2 regions of the Mesorhizobium maamorense genome follow, and region 2 is predicted to be linked to the other one. Evidence: predicted binding sites of a transcription regulator. Region 2 holds the regulator's gene; the other holds the start of a gene.
The links. The regulator LexA, encoded in region 2, represses DNA repair genes until DNA is damaged. The targets are predictions, from matches to a motif close to TGTTCNNNNTGTGTTCNG.

Region 1 (5,872 bases), 3.3 Mb from region 2:
AGCCGGATCGGCCGCTCCGGCGGGAAGATGGTCATCGGCGCCTGCATCCTGTCCGGTTTCTTCGGCGGCGTGATGCGGCGCGGGGTTTCCGTGAAGGGGATGGTGGCGACGGCACGCTCGGGCAGATGGCTTTCCACGGCGACCGGCTTGAGAACCGCGCCCTCGCCGAGCCGGGCGCGGATGCGGTCGGCGAACAGCGCGATATCGGCGCCGTCGTCGGTCGTTTCGCCTGTCAGGTCGGCCTGCGGCATGTCGAAGGCCGCCGCCGCCAGCACCGAAAGCCGCACCAGGTCGAAGCCATAGCCGGCATCGATATGCTGCTCGAGGGCGGCCAGCCGCTCATGGAACAATTTCTGAATCAGCCGGGGTTCGCGTATCGGTCGCGACGTGCCGAGCGCGATGCGGCTGACGGCGCCGTCGACGCGGAACAAGAGCAGCGCCAGGCTTCTCGCGCCTTCGCCGCGCCGCTCAAGGTCGATCTTCAGGGTCGTCGCCAGCATGCCCACCAGCCGTTCTATGTCCTCTGTCAGCGTGACGGGCTCGGCCAAATGGCGTTCGACCGAAAGCGGCGCGACGGGCAGGCGCGGCGACACCGCCTCGTCGAGACGGCCGAGCGCCTGGTCGAGGCGCAAGAGCAGGGAGGCACCGAAGCGGCGGGCGAGCGGCGCGCGCGGCGCGGCCATCACCGCGCCCGCCGTGCGCAGGCCAACACTTTCCAGGCCGGCGCGGGTTTCCGGCGCGATGCGTAGCGCCGCCAGCGGCAAGGGCCCCAGGAGCGCTTCCTCCTCGCCGCCGGCAACGATGCGGTCGCCGCAGAACCGCGCCGCCGCCCAGGCGGCGCCGGGTGTCGCGGCAAGGCCGGCACGGACGTCGAAGCCCTGATGGAAGAAGCGCGACAGGATCTCGTCCAGCATGGCGCGTTCACCGCCGAAAAGATGGGTGCAGCCGGTGACGTCGAGGAACAGGCCGTCGGTCCCGTCGAGCGCCACCAGCGGGGTATAGCGGTCGCACCAGTCCGCAAGGCCTTCGAGCAGGCGCCGGTCGGCTTCGGCATCGGCCTCCATTATGTCGATCGACGGATGCATGGCGCGCGCATCGGCGATGCCCATGCCGGGCTTCAGATGCAGCGCCTCAGCCCGCTCGTCGAGGGCTAAGATGCGCTGCGCGTTGCTGTCGCGATGGCTGATCACCAGCGGCCGGTGATCCGACGGTCGGGAACGCCAGGACCGCCCCAGGCGCTGCCGCAGGATCCGTTCGGCCGCGAGATAGGGAAACCACAGGGACAGGATTCTTTGCTCGTTCTTCCCCAATCCGTCTTTCATCGAATATGCGTTCATCGGGGTTCCACTCCAATATGAATTGTCCTGGCAGGGCCGTGCGGCTCTTGCCGATGCTGATGGTGAAGGCGGGGCGGCCGATCGAGCCGGCAAGCGGCCCGGCGACCGTGTCGCGCGGCCCTGCCGGCGCCGGCGAGACGATGAGGCGGACGGGCGCCGCCGTCGGTTCGGGTTCGGCCGCCTGCCGCAGCAGGAAGACCGGCCGGCCGGCGCTCTGCGCGCGGGCGTGCAGCCGGCGCGTCGCGGTCAGGTCCAGCCGCTGCGGATTGCCGCGGACTTCAAGGATGACGGCGGCGAGCGCCGTCATGCGGGCCGCCTCCTCGGCGACCCACAGCGCATCGGCGAGCCTTGGCGCCTCGGAAAACAGCAATTGCTCCGGCTCGATGCCGAAGGCGGCGTGAAGGCCCCGGGCATAGGGAAAACCCGCCTCCCGAAAAACCTCCTGGGTGCCGATCCACAGCACCGGCAATTGCGGCCCTTGCTTGAGGATCAGGCTGGGCTTGAGAATCAGGCTGGCGAGCGACAGGGCGAAGCCGGCGACCGCTCCGGCATCGCGGGTCTCGATGCCATGGATTTCGCTCAAGGCCGCTTTCGGCAGGCCGCCGCCCAAATCGCCGCCCCAATCGCCACCGAGGGCGGCATCGAGCCGGCCGATGCCGGTGCGCAGGAAAGCATCCGGCCTGGCTACGGCGATGCCGCGCCGGACCACGGTGCGGTCCGCGGCGGCCATGCCGGCGTCGGAAACCGCGCCGGCCGGCGCCTGCAGGCGCTCGGGCAGCGTTCCCTCGATCTTCGCGATCTGGCGGCGCAGGGCAAAAACAGTCTCCCGCGCCACGGCGCTCATCGCCATGACGGTCAGTGTCCACTCACAATTGTTCCTGTTATGTTCTTATAGATTCCAGAGGCGACCCGAAGAGTCAAGCAGACTCATGGGGGAATTTATTCCTCTCCGATAAGAGGGCCAACATGGGTCGGACAGCCGACCGCCCCTCAAGTCATGCGAAACGGCTCCCGGTGCCGTAAGCAATCCTGGGGTTGGCCGCCGCGTCATTTGCCGATTGTGGCCCAAAAGCCTATATGCCGGGATCAAAGGACAAAGCATGGCCCGCATCTACAAGACCCGCATTTGGCACGACCAGCTTTCGCCGTCGATGGACGAGATCGAGTTCCTGGCGCTGGAGGCATACGCCCATCTGCCCGAGGATTTTCGCAAGCTGACCGGCGAGATCGTCATCCAGATCGCCGAATTCCCGACCGACGAGATCATGGACGACCTGTCGCTGGAAACGCCCTTCGACCTGCTCGGCCTGTTCGAGGGACGCGGCATCGCCGAGCGCTGGAACCCGCAGACCGGCGAAGGCCCGAACCGCATCACGCTCTATCGCCGCGCCATCCTCGACTACTGGGCCGAGAACGAGGAGACTTTGGGCGACATCGTCACCCATGTGCTGATCCACGAGATCGGCCACCATTTCGGCCTCTCGGACGACGATATGGAGAAGATCGAAGAGGCAGCCGAGTGACCGGTTCTACGTCAGGCCGTCATTTCACAATGAGTGTGACGAAATGTTTTAATACGTTCTGCACAGTCTGCTCCCCGGTATGTCCTGCCACTGCCCATTGCGCAAAATGTCCATCAATGTACATGCGTGCGAGCCCGTAGACGAGCGCCCTCGCGGCTATCTGGGTCTCTGCCATGTCGTCCGACCGGAGCATGTTTCGTCGCTGTGCTTCTGCCATTGACGCTTCCATCAGCGAACGCACCGCTTCGTTATCGTGACGCAGCGACTCTGAAGCATCCCAATCAATAAGATTGCGTGTCGAGATGATCTGGAAGTGGGTGGGGTTTCGAATTGCCCAGCGCAAATAGGCGATTCCAACAGCGGCAAAGCGTTCGATCGGATCGTCCGTCGCAACCTTCTCGACCGCATTCGTGATCTCCGAGCGGAATCGGCTCATTGCCTGCTCCGCGACAGCCGTCATCAACGCGGTCTTATTGCTGAAGTGACGGAATGGCGCGCCAGGGGAAACGCCGGCACGTTTTGCGGCTTCGCGCACGCTCACATTGTCGGGGCCGCCTTCCTCGACCAGTTGAACCGCGGCATCGATCAGGACCTCCCGCAAATTGCCATGGTGGTAACCAGTGCGATGAGGCACCTCGGCTTTTGCCATCTCTTTCCCTTCGTTCCGTGGAGCAACTCCCCGCCTCTGTAGCATGATTCCGCGACTTATGTAATCGCCGTTTACAATTCCGGCCAGAGGATGTAAGCAGTGATTACTGATGGGATCGGAACAGGCCTACGGTCTTCGCGGCTCCCGAACTCCCAGCTGAGGAGACGAACATGCTCGCCAGAACAGCCCCACCCCGCTCGCAATCGGTCATTTCGCGTCAGAGTCCAGCCGAAGAACTTCAGCAGGAGAATTTCGCGATTGTTCAGTCGAGCGCGACTGTGCCCAGCCTCACGCTTTTTTCGGCTTGCCGCCGTCGCCGGGATGGGAAGCGCGCTTATTCTTCTGGTCAACGCGGCTAAACGCAGCTCGCTCATCGCGACCACCGATCTGACGCAACTTCTCGCACCAGTCGCCGAGATATTGGCACTTGGCCTCGTCGTGGGCCTGTTTCTTGCGTTTGGCCGGCGCGCGGGGCTGTTCGGCACTATCGCGTTTGTCATCAACTTCGTTGCGTTGGCAAGTTTGGTAGGCGTGGAAGCAGTGATCAATCTGGTATTTTCGAAGCTTCCGCTCACAACCATCGTCGAGCTGCGAGCCGGACCGCTCGGTCTGGCTCTGGTCGCCAGTTCGGTTCTTTTTCTGGTTGGAACGCTCGCGTTTGTAATCTCTCTCGCCGTTGCAAGAGGCGTGCCGCGCATTCCTCTCGCTCTTTATCTCATTGGCGCGGTGCCGATCGCGCTTCGTGCGTTCGTTCCGGAGCTGGCTCTTGACCTGGGCTTGGCGATGCTTGCGGCATCGATCGCCTGGCTGGCGGCGTGGCTGTGGATGCGAGGGGCTACCAGTCGCTGAGCTTGGTGTCCGGCCCGTATTCCTGGCCCTCGACATCCTTCACCACGGCCTGGCCGCAGCGCATGGTCTTGGTCTTCTTGTCGTAGGCGTAGGTGGGGGAGCCGAACAGGTGCCAGCCCTTGTTCAGCGCCGCCGTCACCTTGTGACAGAAGCTGGCGTCGTCCGGAGCGGTGAGAAAGCGGTAGAGTTTCATCATTCAATTCCTGTCGTCAGTCCATCGCCCGCGATCGGCAATCCAACACGGCACATCATGCGCCGACGGCCGCCGCCTTCGCCAGCAGTTTTTCGGCCTGCGCAAGGTGCAGCCGTTCGACCATCCTTCCCTCCAGCGCAATCACGTTCTTGCCGGCATTTTCCGGAAGCGCAAAGGCCTCCTTCACCGCGCGGGCCTTGGCCACCGCCTCCGCCGATGGCGCAAAGGCACGGTTCGCCGCCTCGATCTGGGCGGGATGGATGAGCGTCTTGCCGTCGAAGCCCATGGCGGCCGCTTCCGTGCATTCGCGGCTGAAAGCATCGAGCGCGCGAAAATCGTTGAAGACGCCGTCGACGATATCGAGATCGCCGGCACGCGCCGCCAGCACCATCTGCATCAGCCACGGCAGGAGATAACGCCGGTCCGACGTCGCCATAATGCCGGTGTCCTTGGTCAGGTCATTCGTTCCGGCAACGAAACAATCAAGCCGCGAGGCAGGATCGCGGCCAAGTTCGGCGATGGCGCCGACATTGAGCACGGCCTTCGGCGTCTCGATCATCGCCCATAGTTTCACGCTGTCGGGGGCGGAATTGTCGTCGAGCACGTCACCCGCCTCGAGCACGTCGCGGGGCGTGTCGACCTTGGCCAGCAGGATGCCGTCCGGCTCCGCCTTGGCCGCCGCCAGCAGGTCGGCGCCGCCCCATTCGCTCGAGAGCGCATTGATGCGCACCACCATCTCGCAGCGCCGGCCACTATGGTTGGTATCAGGACGATTGCTGAAGATGCCGGCCAGCCTTTCGCGCGCCGCGGCCTTGTCGGCCGGGGCGACGGCATCCTCCAGGTCGATGATGACGGTGTCGCAGGCAAGCTGCGCCATCTTGGCCAGCGCCTTGTCGTTCGAGGCCGGGACATAGAGCACCGAGCGGCGCGGGCGGTAGGGATCGGTCGTCATGCCAGATCTATGCCGCCTGCCGCGGGTCGAGGCAAGGGAGCAGGCGGCATCGCGCGGTGCTCTACCGGGGGCACCGGCATGGGGCTCGGCATCGTGCTGGCCCTCCTGAAAGCGCAGGATGGCACGATCAGGCTGGTTGACTCCGAGCGCGGCACGCGCTTCGAGATTGTCTTGCCGGTTGCGTAAGGACGCCGGCAGCGGATCGGAGAAAAAAGTGCGCTACGACATCGTCATCATCGGCGGAGCCATCGTCGGCTCCTCGATCGCCTATTATCTGCGCGAGGAGGGCTTTTCCGGCAGGATCGCGCTGGTCGAGCGCGACCCGCAATTTTCCCACGCGGCGACGACGCTATCCATGGCCTCGATCCG
Region 2 (5,872 bases):
GTGCCGAAGGCGACGATGCATTTTCACCGCGACCTCCTGATCATCGCCGACGCCTACGCCCGCGAGATCCTGCAGGTGACGCCTGACGACATCTTCGTCGGCTCGCCGCCCCTGGCCTTCACCTTTGGCCTTGGCGGGCTCGCCATCTTCCCGCTGCGTTTCGGCGCCGCGGCGACGCTGCTGGAACAGGCAACGCCGCCCAACATGGTCCACATCATCGAAACCTACAAAGCGACGATCTCCTTCACCGCGCCCACCGCCTATCGCGCAATGCTCAAGGCCATGGACGAAGGGGCCGATTTATCGTCGCTGCGCGTCGCCGTTTCGGCCGGCGAGACCTTGCCCGCGCCGGTCTTCGAGGAATGGACTGAGAAAACCGGAAAGCCGATCCTTGACGGCATCGGCGCCACGGAAATGCTGCATATTTTCATCTCCAACCGCTTCGATGACATGAAGCCTGCCTCCACCGGCAAGGCCGTTGGCGGCTATCAGGCGCGCGTCGTCGACGACGAAATGCGCGAAGTGCCGCGCGGCACCGCGGGCAGGCTCGCGGTGCGGGGACCGACCGGCTGCCGCTACATGGCCGATGCCAGGCAGAGCGACTATGTCCGCGACGGGTGGAACCTCACCGGCGACACGTTCTGGCAGGACGAGGACGGTTTTTTCCACTTCGCAGCGCGCTCCGACGACATGATCGTCAGTGCCGGCTACAACATCGCCGGCCCAGAGGTCGAAGCGGCGCTGCTGGCGCATGCCGATGTCGCCGAATGCGCGGTGGTCGGCGCCGAGGATGCCGAGCGCGGCCAGATCGTCGAGGCTCATGTGGTGCTCGTGCAAGGCGTGGCGCCAGACGCAATGACCGTCAAGCGTCTGCAGGATCACGTCAAGGCCACGATCGCGCCCTACAAATATCCGCGCTCGGTAAAATTCATCGCCGCTTTGCCCAAGACGCAGACCGGCAAGATCCAGCGCTTCCGGCTGCGCGCGGAGAAGATCAATTGAGCAAGCCCTACGACCCGTCCGCCGAGGGCGCGGAAATGTCGTTCAAGGAGCGCATGTCCTACAGCGACTATCTGCATCTGGAAAAGGTGCTCGAGGCGCAGGAGCCGCTTTCGTCAGCCCATGACGAGATGCTGTTCATCATCCAGCACCAGACCTCGGAGCTCTGGATGAAGCTCGCGCTGCACGAAATCGGCGCAGCAATCCGCTCCATCCGCGCAGACCGTCTCGAACCGAGCTTCAAGATGCTTTCGCGTGTCGCCCGCATCTTCGAGCAGCTCAACAATGCCTGGGACGTGCTGCGCACCATGACGCCCAGTGAATACACCGAGTTTCGCGATGCGCTCGGCCAGTCCTCGGGCTTCCAGTCCTGGCAGTACCGTGCCATCGAGTTCGTGGCCGGCAACCGCAATCTCGCAATGCTCGGACCGCACAAGCACCGGCCGGACCTCAGCGAGAAACTGGAGGCGATTCTGGCGCAACCGTCGCTCTACGACGAGACGCTGCTGCTGCTCGCCCGCAACGGCTTCGACATCGGCGCCGACGCAAGGCGTACGGACTGGCGCGAAACGCGGACCGAGAACGAAGAGGTCCTTGTCGCCTGGCAGACCATCTACCGCGACCCGCAGCGCTACTGGATGTTCTACGAACTCGCCGAGAAGCTGGTCGACTTCGAGGATTATTTCCGCCGTTGGCGCTTCAACCACGTCACCACGGTCGAGCGCATCATCGGCATGAAGCGCGGCACCGGCGGCACATCGGGCGCGTCCTACCTGAAGAAGATGCTGGAGGTGGAGTTGTTCCCGGAGCTGTGGAAGGTCCGCACCCGGCTCTGACGTAGCTTTGCCGACTGCATATCGTTATCCCGAAACCGCTGCGCTTTTCTGAGCGAGAGGCTCTTAAGTCACCGCCGCCTTGACGGCGAAACGCGCCTCCTGCCAGGCGTCCGTGCGCAAAATGTCTTCCAGCACCTCGACCGCCTGCCAGACATCGACATAGCCGACATAAAGCGGCGTGAAGCCGAAGCGAATCGTGGATGGCGCGCGGAAATCGCCGATCACGCCGCGCTCGATCAAGGCCCGCATCACCTGATAGCCATGCGGGTGGAGGAACGAAACCTGGCTGCCGCGCTCATTGCCGTCGCGCGGGCTTTCGAGTTCGAGGCCGTAGGCGCCGCATTTTGCCTCGACGAGCTGGATGAACAGATCGGTCAATGCGATGCTCTTCCTGCGCACCTCTCCCATGTCGACGTCGTTCCAGACATCGAGCGCCCCTTTGAGCGCGCGCATCGACAGCACAGGCTGCGTGCCGCAGAGAAACCGGCGGATGCCTGTGTCGGCAGCAAAACCCTGTTCGAAGGCGAAAGGCCGCACATGGCCCCACCAGCCGCTGAGCGGCTGGCGGACATCGCCATGGTGGCGCTCGGCCGCGTAGATGAAGGCCGGGGCACCTGGGCCGCCATTGAGATATTTGTAGGTGCAGCCGACGGCGAAATCGGCGTTCAAACGGTCGAGCTCGACCGGCAAGGCGCCGGCGGTATGGCAGAGATCCCAGACGATCAGCGCGCCGGCATCATGTGCCCTGCGCGTCAGCGCGGCCATGTCGCGCAGCTGCCCGGATTTGTAGTTGACGTGGTTGATCAGGATGACCGCGACCCTCTCGTCGATCAGTTCTTCTATGGTCGGTGCATCGACACCCTCGAGCCGCAGCACCGTGCCCGGCCGCGTCGAGGCAACGCCTTCGGCCATATAGAGATCGGTCGGAAAGCTGTCCCCCTCGGCGACGATGACTGACCTGTCCGGCCGCATCCCGAGTGCCGCATGCAGCACCTTGTAGATGTTGATCGAGGTGGTATCGCAGACCACCGTCTGGCCGGCGGCGGCCTCGATCAGGCGCCCGAGTTGGTCGCCGAGTTCGACCGGCATGTCGAACCAGCCGGCGGTGTTCCAGGCGCGGATGAGATCCTGCGCCCACTCCTGCGTGGCGGCCTTCTGCAGCTCGCCGAACACGGCGGGCGAAGCGGCGCCCAGCGAATTGCCGTCGAGATAGATCACCCCCTGGGGCAAGGTGAAGCGGTCACGCATGGCACGCAGCGGATCCGCGGTGTCCATTGCCTCGATCGCTGCGAGATCGGGAATTTTGCTCATGGTCGCGATGTTCCTCGGTGAGAAGAGCGCCCTGGAAACGGGCCGGCTGTTTTGCCGCCCGGGCAAGGGCTGGCCGCATAGAGGCGCAAGAACAGGGTGAACGCCCGGTTCGATCTTTGCTCGATTTCCGCCCGAGGCAGTTCCTCGAGCACCCCAACGATCCGGCGAACCTGGAGATCGCCGATCAAAAGACTGATGTAGATGTCGGCGGCTTCGGCAGGATCGTCACAGGCGATCAGGCCGGCCCGACTTGCGGTTCGAAGCAGGTCGCCAACAAGCGGCATTATGGTATTGCGGCCGAATTGCGCGATCGATTGGCCAAGCGTGCCTGTATCGTTGACGTCGCCGGCCGCGGCGCGATTGAGCGCCACCGCCTTGTCGCCCGTCACGAGGGTCAGCAGGACTGGCCCGAGCAAGTTCAGGGTTTCGAGCGGATCGCGCGCCTGGTGAAGGGCGTCCTCCAGCAGCTTCCTTGCCTCTCCGCATTGGCTTCGATCAAGGATCGAAACAGGGTCTGCTTGTTGCCGTACCAGTTGTAGAGGGTTTCGTTCGAGGCCGATGCCCGCTTGGCGATAGCAAGCAGGGAGGCGCTCTTGTAGCCGGTTTCCCGGAGCACCGCATAGGCGGCCTCCTCTATCCGTTCGCGTCGCGCGGCCTGCTTCGGCGTGGTCATTGGTGTTCCTCTTCGAAAACCGTACATTATTATACGGTTTCGTCAAGCGAACGGGAAGCAAGGAGCGAGCGAACGCAGCCCATCGCGACCAGTGGTGGTGCCTCGTCGTTTTCCGGCAGGAAGTTGGCATTTTGGTTTCGTTTCGTTCACGAGCCGCAGGGGTTTTTAATCCGCCCAAACGCACCCCGCACCTGCCGGTCACCCAGCTTGCAGGCTTGTGCCAAGAGTGGAGACGGTCGGGCCACAGGCCATTAACCAAAATAGTCTCAAAGGGCCCGGGAGCGCATTGACGACGGACCGCGCTGGCAGGATGCTGGCTGCGGGAGGGCATTTCGTTTCCGTCGCCTTAACAAATTCATTAAACTTTAAATGGTTGCGGAACACAACTGGAACAGATAGTGTTTGTTCTGGGTTTGTTTTCTGATTCTGGTTCCAGACCCTTCGTGCAATGCCTTTGGGGGCCGCCATGCTCACGCGCAAGCAACATGAACTCTTGATGTTCATCCATGAACGGCTGAAGGAAAGCGGCATTCCGCCGTCCTTCGACGAGATGAAGGAAGCGCTGGACCTCGCCTCCAAGTCGGGAATTCATCGGCTGATCACGGCGTTGGAGGAGCGCGGCTTCATTCGCCGCCTGCCCAACCGGGCGCGCGCGCTGGAGGTGCTGCGCCTGCCGGACTCGATCGCGCCGGGTCTTAACGCGGCAAAGAAGTTCTCCCCGAGCGTCATCCAGGGCAGCCTCGGACAGGGCAGCAGCCCTAGCCGGCAGATCAAGCCGGCGACGTCTTCGCGTCTGCCCGCTGCCGGCAATGACGACGATGCGGTTTCAGCGGTGTCGATCCCGGTCATGGGTCGCATCGCAGCGGGTGTGCCGATCGACGCCATCCAGCATCAGACGCATTCCATTTCAGTGCCGCCTGACATGATCATGGGCGGCGAACACTATGCGCTGGAGGTCAAGGGCGATTCGATGATCGAGGCCGGCATTTTCGACGGCGACACGGTCATCATCCGCAATGCCGACACCGCAAGTCCCGGCGAGATCATCGTGGCCCTGGTGGACGAGGAGGAAGCAACGCTGAAGCGCTTCCGCCGAAAGGGTGCTTCGATTGCGCTCGAGGCTGCCAATCCGGCCTATGAAACACGTATTTTCGGACCGGACAGGGTCAAGGTGCAAGGCAAGCTGGTCGGCCTGATCAGGCGCTACTGAGCGGGGTCGGCGGTGGGCTTTTCGGGTTTACGGTAAGGCGGCAGTCCCCTTGCCTCGCGTGAGAATTTTCGCTGTTCGTGCCAAGGCCGATATGGCCTGTCGACGGCAAAGCTGACCCGTCCCGGTGCCGTCGCCGATTGCCGGTCGAAGAAGACGGCGGCACTTCCCTTACGAGCGAGCTGCCGCTTGGTGATAACGAGAACCAGCGGATTGTGGCAGGGGTCGTAGCCCGCGGGGTCGTTGATGACGATCAGATCCGCATAGGAGCAGGCCCTCCAGGCGTCCTTGCGATCCTCCACCTGCGCGATGATCGCCCCCGAGGTATGCCGGGCCATGCACAGGCCCGTGAAGCAATAGAAAGGCGCTCCCGCCGGAAGTTGCGCGGGATCGAAGATGTCGAACTGTCGGTCTCCGCTGTCGAACAGTTCCGGCGCAACGATGGTTTCGGACTTCAGCGCCCGTTTCCAGTTATCGACGGTGAATTCGTTCGGGCGCGCCCGGTTGATCGCGAGCTCGCCGCCGCCGATCGGCAGTGCCACCAGGCGAGCATCCTCCGAAATCAGCACGTCCGGCGTGCGCGTGTCCGAGACGGTCAACAGACCGGCGAGCGCGAAGGGAAGTGCCGCCAGCCGCAGCCATGTCGTGGCCATCGTCGCGATGACCAGAGCGATCGCCACCAGAAGGACGGATTGCTGCGAAATCAACCCGACCGCGTCGACCGGCGAGCGTTGCGAGATCCATCCTGATATGGCGATCATCGCGGTCAGTCCCTTGCCCATCAGATAAAGGGATGGTCCATCGAACCCGAACGGCATCAGCAGCGCGCTGGCAACCGCAAGGAAC

Region 1: the regulator LexA is predicted to act here: its motif matches at 2,211-2,228, upstream of ACIU1A_RS27770 (ImuA family protein).

The regions. Positions count from the first base shown of each region.
Region 1 covers NZ_CP173356.1:5,547,210-5,553,081, forward strand. The annotation lists gene ACIU1A_RS27765 (DUF6504 family protein) at 1-1,190, opposite strand, end outside; gene ACIU1A_RS27770 (ImuA family protein) at 1,132-2,187, opposite strand; gene ACIU1A_RS27775 (metallopeptidase family protein) at 2,438-2,860, shown strand; gene ACIU1A_RS27780 (TetR/AcrR family transcriptional regulator) at 2,880-3,509, opposite strand; gene ACIU1A_RS27785 (hypothetical protein) at 3,768-4,358, shown strand; gene ACIU1A_RS27790 (DUF1737 domain-containing protein) at 4,345-4,551, opposite strand; gene ACIU1A_RS27795 (HpcH/HpaI aldolase/citrate lyase family protein) at 4,607-5,503, opposite strand; partial or broken gene ACIU1A_RS27800 (two-component sensor histidine kinase) at 5,558-5,689, shown strand; gene ACIU1A_RS27805 (NAD(P)/FAD-dependent oxidoreductase) at 5,718-5,872, shown strand, end outside.
Region 2 covers NZ_CP173356.1:2,192,779-2,198,650, forward strand. The annotation lists gene ACIU1A_RS11355 (AMP-binding protein) at 1-1,002, shown strand, start outside; gene kynA (tryptophan 2,3-dioxygenase) at 999-1,835, shown strand; gene kynU (kynureninase) at 1,899-3,146, opposite strand; gene ACIU1A_RS11370 (TetR/AcrR family transcriptional regulator C-terminal domain-containing protein) at 3,143-3,535, opposite strand; gene ACIU1A_RS11375 (TetR/AcrR family transcriptional regulator) at 3,565-3,846, opposite strand; gene lexA (transcriptional repressor LexA) at 4,286-5,029, shown strand; gene ACIU1A_RS11385 (ComEC/Rec2 family competence protein) at 5,023-5,872, opposite strand, start outside.